DNA from 2 places in the Brevibacillus sp. NPDC003359 genome. Region 1 is predicted to be linked to the other one. Evidence: predicted binding sites of a transcription regulator. Region 1 holds the regulator's gene; the other holds the start of a gene.
What was found. The regulator LexA, encoded in region 1, represses DNA repair genes until DNA is damaged. The targets are predictions, from matches to a motif close to CGAACATATGTTCG.
Positions count from the first base shown of each region.

Region 2: a site for LexA is predicted at 1,843-1,856, ahead of ACFYU8_RS19265 (YolD-like family protein). Genes of this name have one in related genera too.

Region 1 is NZ_JBIAOR010000001.1:1,268,732-1,272,654, reverse strand. Features, by position in the region: gene ACFYU8_RS05575 (SOS response-associated peptidase) at 1-271, shown strand, start outside; gene ACFYU8_RS05570 (DUF4269 domain-containing protein) at 268-843, opposite strand; gene ACFYU8_RS05565 (DUF456 domain-containing protein) at 952-1,437, shown strand; gene lexA (transcriptional repressor LexA) at 1,488-2,111, opposite strand; gene yneA (cell division suppressor protein YneA) at 2,274-2,612, shown strand; gene ACFYU8_RS05550 (DUF896 domain-containing protein) at 2,689-2,886, shown strand; gene crcB (fluoride efflux transporter CrcB) at 2,989-3,354, shown strand; gene ACFYU8_RS05540 (HelD family protein) at 3,393-3,923, shown strand, end outside.
Region 2 is NZ_JBIAOR010000008.1:86,310-90,232, reverse strand. Features, by position in the region: partial or broken gene ACFYU8_RS19280 (helix-turn-helix domain-containing protein) at 1-97, shown strand, start outside; gene ACFYU8_RS19275 (IS3 family transposase) at 37-951, shown strand; gene ACFYU8_RS19270 (GrpB family protein) at 1,107-1,622, shown strand; gene ACFYU8_RS19265 (YolD-like family protein) at 1,876-2,214, shown strand; gene ACFYU8_RS19260 (nucleoid-associated protein) at 2,760-3,800, shown strand; gene ACFYU8_RS19255 (hypothetical protein) at 3,812-3,923, shown strand, end outside.

The DNA.
Region 1 (3,923 bases):
AAAAGTACATACCTGTACAATTGTAACGACAAGGGCGAATGAGCTCATAGAGAATATACATAAGCGAATGCCTGTCATCTTAAAGAAAGAGATCGAGGGTATATGGCTTGATCGGGAGAGGTATGATCAGTTGCAGCTTCAGTCGCTGTTTACCCCCTATGATTCCAGCGAGATGAGGGTGTATCCGGTATCGACCAAAGTGGGCAGCCCCAAAAATGATGATCCTTCTTGTATTCAAGAAGTAGAGGTCGGTTCTTTATTTGTAGATTAAACTTTTCGCCAGAACTGAACTCTTTCACGTAATTCCTGTTCGGATAACAGCTCTAATTCCAACAATGCCTCATATGGATCTTCACCCGGAATATCAAAGTATTGAGCAAAGGCAGGCTCTGTTTTGATGTCGCTTTTCTTCAGAGACCTGATCTGTTGGTACGCATCCAAGCCGCCTATGTCTAACAGCCGTGCTTCGATGTCCATATGGCGATAAGCATTTTGCTTTTCGACAGCTACGGGTTGAGCAAACAATTCAAACCAAAAGTCAGCTGTGAAAAACTGAATGACGCACGTGGGAATACGTTTCACATCTAGGTGTGTCACTTCAAATCCATGCAAGCAGCCAAACGCTGTTCGAACAGCCTGCTCAAATTGTTCCAGATCATGACTCTCGCAAATAATGTCCAGATCGCTTTGCTTGACGTCAATATCCAATGGAATCGTTCCGGCAAGCACTGGGCGGTAAACGGATAGGACTTCCATGATGTGAGTCTTTTGAATCGCTTCCCACGCCGCTTTTTGACGCAGCGTTCCTCTGCCCAAGTAAGAGAGATCATACCAATTTCTCATGCGACTACCTCCATGTCTGCTTTCTTTTAAAATAGTTTAGACAAAAGTGAATAAGTACGCAACGAAATCGGTAATCACTCGTATACCTAGATGAAGGGAGTGTAATGGATGGAAATATTTTTGTGGGTCGTGGTTGTGTTATTGTTCTTGCTAAGCATCGCAGGAATTTTTTTACCCGTTCTACCTGATACAATATTGCTGTGGGCGGGCTTTTTGCTCTATCACTTTTTCATAGCAGATCCGGGAGCGGGATTGCCGGCATCCTTTTGGTGGGGAATGGTCGTTCTAAGCATTCTGCTTTACGGTGCTGACTTGCTGACGAACATGTACTTCGTGAAAAGGTACGGGGGGTCCAAGTGGTCGTCCATTGCCGCTGCGGTCGGAATTATCCTCGGGATTTTTGTTTTCCCACCGTTTGGAATGCTGATCTTGCCGTTCGTATTCGTCGTCCTGGTAGAACTGATGGTGCAGAAGCAGTCGATGGAGCGAGCAGTGAAAGCGGGCGTAGGTTCATTGATCGGATTTTTGGGTAGTGCGGTCGTAAAAGTCATTCTGCAAGTTACGATGATCATCTGGTTTTTTATCGCCAGATAACATACAGAAAACGAAAAGGACAGCAGAGGCTGTCCTTTTTTACGTGGAGACTAGTGAATGAGTCGATAGACACCGATGACTTTACCGAGAATGGTGACATGCTCCAGAATGATCGGTTCCATTGTGGCATTTTCCGGTTGTAGTCGGAAGTGATTCTTTTCTTTGAAAAATCTTTTGACAGTCGCTTCGTCTTCTTCTGTCATAGCTACGACAATGTCACCATTGTTCGCTACGTGCTGTTGGCGAACAATTACGTAGTCTCCGTCGAGAATCCCGGCATCAATCATACTGTTTCCGGAGACGCGTAGCATATAGACCTTGTCAGAAGTCACGATATTGTCTGGAAGCGGGAAGTATTCTTCTACATCCTCAATGGCAGTAATCGGTTGTCCAGCGGTTACTTTTCCGATTACAGGCACACGAACGACAGAGTCTTCGAAATTGTCTTGAAAACGATCTTCATCGGATAGCAATTCGATAGCGCGCGGCTTGGTAGGATCTCGACGAATGAGGCCTTTTTTCTCTAAACGTGCCAAATGTCCATGTACCGTTGAGCTGGAAGCTAGTCCGACAGCCTCTCCAATTTCACGGACAGATGGTGGATATCCTTTATCACGAACTTCCTTTCGGATGAACTCGATGATGGCTTGTTGTCTACTCGATAATTTTGACATAGAAAGACACCTCTGATTTCTCGAACATATTTTCCTATATTATACCATGGGAGCTTGCGTTCGACAAACATAAGTTCGATTCATCGTTGACATGAACATATGTTCTCATTTATTATGAGGTTACAAGGGGACAGAACGTATGTTTGTTAGGAGGCCATTATCATGAATTCATTGACAGTACGTAATCGTTTCGAGAAAAAGGAAGAACGCCGTGTTCGTTTTGGTATCACGAGAGGACAAGCTCTCTTGTTTCTTATTACATTTACTCTCTTTTTTTATTTGTTGACCGAACTAGTGTTTGCTTCTTCGGTTAAAGAGGAACCACACGGCACAGAAGTAACCGTACAATCCGGAGACAGCCTATGGACGTTAGCCGTTCGATACAAAGCAGATCAGCAAATGGATATTCGTGACTATATAATAGAGATTAAGGATGCGAACGGATTGGAGAGCAACAGGATTTACCCAGGTCAAACTCTGCTCCTTCCTGATGCTTCGTAAGTGTTCGGCTGTCTTGCGGGATCATTCGAATGTGGTATAATGAAGCGGCACCATTACAGAGTGGGAGGAACCAGCAGTGGTATCTGACGCAGAAATTAAGCGCATTAACGAATTGGTCAAAAAATCTCGCGAAGAAGGTTTGACCGAAGAAGAAAAACTCGAACAAAAAGCGTTGCGCCAAAAGTACATTGACGCCGTTAAGCTTTCATTGAGAGCAAATTTGGATTCCATCCGTTATGTGGAAGACCTTGAAGAAAATAAGCCAAAACAGTAAGATAACAATTACTGATACGACAGACATCCTCGCTTGACGCTAGGGTGTCTTTTTCTGTGACATACATAACGAGAACATTTTACTAGCCAGGGAGGGAAGGAGATGGCGTGGATAGCTGTCGCGGTTGGAGGAGCAGTTGGCTCTCTTTTGCGCTACCTATTGTCTTTGCTCGCTAATCAACCAGGATGGCCGTGGGGAACCTGGATCGCGAATGTTTGTGGATCATTGATCATCGGCATCTTGTTCGTACTAGGGAAAGAACGTGACTTTTTATCTCCGACACTCTATCTCTTATTTGCAACGGGTGTCATGGGAGGATTTACGACTTTCTCAAGCTTCTCCTTGGAAGTGGTCTCGTTTTGGGGAGAAGGCCATCTATTGCGTGGCACTTTGTACGCTCTTCTCAGTTTGGGAGTCGGTCTACTTTCTTGTGCAGTTGGAATATGGATGGCTAGGCAATGGTCCTGATACGTTCAATGACACGATACATGTGAGGGGGAATGAATGTGAGTACACAGCATCGTGATTATGAGTTGGAACAAAAAAAGCTGGATGAAACAGTTTCAGCGATCGACGAAGAAATCGAGCAACTTCGCAATGATATTCGCGAGGCAACAGATGACTATGTGAAACAGGTCGTTAACTATAAGAAAGCAAAGGATTTGCGCTACCTGGAAGATCAGGGTCGAGAGAAGCCTTATTTCGGCAGAGTGGATTTTTTGAAAGATGAAATCTACGAGCTGGATCAGGTCTACATAGGAAAACGGGGAATTGTACGCAGCGATACGTTTGATTCCGTCGTCGTGGATTGGCGTGCGCCTATCGCCAGTCTTTATTATTCCGGCGAGAGCAAAGACGCGTTCTACCGGATGGGCCGCGAAATCGTGCGTGGAGAAGTCCGATTAAAGCGTAATTTTGCGATCGAAGACAGAAAGATTGTCGGTATCTTTGATGGAGCGGTAAAAGAAACGATTAACCGCGAAATGGGGCATCCCGACGAGTTTTTGCAAGAGGGCTTTATTGATGAATTTTTGGCA
Region 2 (3,923 bases), on a different contig from region 1:
AGGAGAGAAAATACAACGACTTGAGGCAGAAATAGAATTCCTAAAAAAGCTCTTAGAAGCCAGAAAGAGGGAAAGAAGGCAAGGGAGAAAACGGTAGAATTTCAGATCATTGCAGAGATGGCAAAACGGTATCCTGTTTCTCTCCTTTGCAAGATCGCTCATGTTTCGAAAAGCGGTTATTACAAGTGGCTACGATGCCAAGAACATCTTACAACTAAACAAAAGGAAGAACAGCAGATAAAGTTGTTGATTATGGATGGCTACCAAAAATCCAAGGGTATCTATGGATATCCACGAATAAAAGCTTGGCTCCGACAATCACATGGCATCCAAATCAATCACAAGCGAGTGTATCGACTGATGAAGGAGATGGGGATTCAATCGCGTATTCGCAGGAAACGGAAGTTTTTTGGCCGTAGAGAGCAGGTGGTCGTTTCCGACAACAAATTAAACCGTGATTTTACCGCGTCACATCCTCGGGAGAAATGGGTTACAGATATTACATTCGTGATTTTTAACGGACGACGCCTGTATCTGTCGGTTATTTACGATCTCTTTAACAACGAGGTCATCGCCTATAAGATCAGCAAACGGAACGACCTTACGCTCGTTATGGATACCGTAAAGGCAGCTCTAAAAATAAAAGAGGCGAACGGCGTCATTTTACACAGTGATCAAGGGTACCAATACACATCTAGGAAATATAACGAATTCCTAAAAGCATCTAACATTACCGTTAGTATGTCGAGAAAAGGAAATTGCCTGGATAATGCTTGTATCGAAAGCTTTTTCAGCCACTTCAAAACAGAATGTTTGTATTTAGATGTTTTTACTAAGGAAGATGAAGTGAAGAAGGCAATACAACGATACATACACTTCTATAATTACGAGCGTATTCAAGTCCGGCTAAACAATTTGAGCCCGGTTCTTTACCGAGCTCAAATTGCCTAGTATTTACTGAAAATAATGTATTAGACTTTGAAAATGTAGTTGTAGATTAAGAAAATAATGCTTTAGACTAACTTGAGCCATTACACTAAAGGGCAGTTACGCTCAACGAATTTGGATTATAATAGAATGATTAATTTGATGCAGAGGTGATAGGAGTGCTAGGATTACCCAAAGGTAAAGTCTTTCTTATCGCTTGGACGGCAGAGTGGGAGAAGGAATTTATATGGGAGAAAACACAGATAGAAAATGAACTTGGCGAACTTATCTTGGCAGTCCACCATATAGGCAGTACGGCTGTGAAAAACTTATCGGCGAAACCTATAATTGATATTGGAATTGAATTAAAAGATTATCAACATGGGAGTGAATGTGTCCAAGGCTTAGAGAGGCTTGGATATGCTTATAGGGGAACAAACATACTTCCTGACAGACATTATTTCAGTAAGGGTGAGCCAAGAACTCATCAAATTCACATGTTCCAAACAGGCAGTTTGTATCTAGAAAAGATACTTGCATTTAGAGACTATTTATTGAAAAATGACGCAGCACTAAACGAATATCAAGAGTTGAAAGTGAAACTCTCCCAGAAACACGAAAAAGATAAACTACTGTATACGGATGAAAAAACTGAGTTTATAAATTCAATTTTGGACAGTTTAGGATTCAACTAACGGGACACGATAGTTCAATAAAAACAGCGGTGAGCTTAAGACTTTATTATCAGGTCTTAAGTCGCCGCTGTTTCATGTATTAGGATTAGTCTAAAACTTTATTTTCAACGAACACCTAAAACGAGGGCTTGTTTCAAACTGTCTACTTGACAGGGGTAAGACCATTAAACGGGGGAGGGCATTTTTTATTTGCACGTTCGCACAGTGATCGCATAAAATAGGAACAAACGTTCTGTTTTTGGAGGGATGCGAATTGTCCATAAAAATTAACGATCCAGTTGGAATGGGATTCAAGCTGCCGGAGCATGTTACAGCGCTGATCAACCATGCGTACGAGACTACGTTGGTTCCGAAGCCAGAGCTGGAGGACGACGAAATGGTGGACATTGATCGGCTCTTGCAGGCGTCGATGCACGAAGATTTTGCCGTGACCGTTCGTTACTGGGTGGGAATGCGTCCTGGTCTTGGTGAAATCCATCAGATGTGGGGCGTGGTACAGAGGATTGATCCAGTGCGGAAACAGGCAAAAGTCGTAAACACAGCCGATATCATGTGGATCAATTTACACGATATTACAGCAGTCATCGGATAGCAGGAAAGCCCGCAAGACGTAATCCCTGGAGGGCCTCTAAACAGTTTCTAGAGACACGAAAAGCAAGCGCGGTTTATTCTTGGGCTAAGTTTAAAAATCACGGAATAGTAAATATTAAGTGAAAGAGTACTGAGTGTTAAATTTTGTGGAGATAATTATTTAGAGGGAGTGATCATATGTTCAACCCAAGGTGTATAAAAGCTAAACTTGTGATAACATGCGATGTCCTAATTGATGATCAATTAAAGAGCAATTTAGCTGAACAATATCATTCTGTTGAAGACGAAGAAGTTGCTAATCAAACCCTATACGCGTTTTTGTATTCAAAGATGCCTCGTGAAAGTAGCTTGAATCAAGTAGACGAATATTGGGATGGGGTTTGTCATTTTAAAGGACGATTTTCGAATCTAATGTTGACAAATGAAGACTAAAAACTTCGAAAGGGAGATCGGATCCATCTCCCTTTTTTGGCTAATTTTACTACTCTCCGAATTATTTGTATGATACATTTGTATTAGAACTTTATTAAGGGAGAGTAGGTCTTATTGGCTACTATTGAAAAAATGATTATCCATCAAATAGATTTAAAGATGGAAGAACCTGTTTTGTTTAATAAAGTTATGGATTTACAGTCCATTCCTAATGAAGCACTTGAATTTTTTTCACTTCATATTTCTAACGCACTCTTTGCAAAACAAATAAAAACATGTATTTTCACTCACGAAAATGCTGCCATCTTAATTGATTGCTGCGAAATTGCCAGCAATTTTACTGATGATGAAGTATTTATTTCTAATACTCAAAACATGACACATTCTCTATTTAATACGATGAAGTCAACTAGTACAAAAAGTTCCGGTACACTTATTTTCATTGTATACAGTTTAAAAGATAAAAAATACTTAGCAATAATGAAGATGGACCCAAATAATGGAATACAGGTTGATTTAAAGAGTTATAAACTTAAAGTACAGAAGGATATGCTACCTAGTGTAAATGAAAAGTTGCATAAATGCGCTTTTATTGAGCTTGATCCAAATTTATGGGAAAAGGAGATCCATTTACGAGTATTAGATAAACAACAAGTCACCGGTGAAGTATCAAAGTACTTCCTTAGTTCTTTTTTGGAATCTAAACCAGTGATGGATAACCAAATGATGACCGAATTAGTGAGTGAAAATTTAAGAGGCTTTGTAGTATCAGAAAAAATAGTGTCTAGCCCCACTGAAATACTAGAATTCAACGCAAAAGTAGAACACTTACTGAACAATGGTAATGAAATTGATCTTGAAAGAGATTTAGAGAGTTTATTTAAAACATATGTTAAAGGAGAAGCTGATCGGTTACATAAAATTGAATCGTTTAAACAAAAGATAGTAGCAGCAAATCCAAACGCTTATTTTGAATTTGTAGCTGAAAAAAGCCCAACTGTTGCAACGTATGCAGATCAGGATAAAAAGATAAAAATCCAGTTTCCTCTTGGTTATGTAGATACTACTGTATTTGTAACATATGAAAAAGAAGATGGAGAGACTTCTACAATTATCAAAATTAAAGGAAAAGAATTGATCGCAAAATATAAATAGGGAGTAGTACAATGAATAACCTGCTAAAAAATTTTTTAGCAATTTTGACTGACTTATCCTCAGTATCTGAAGCAGTTCAGAATACTGAGGATATCAGTGTGTTTTCATGTGAATATAGGCTTA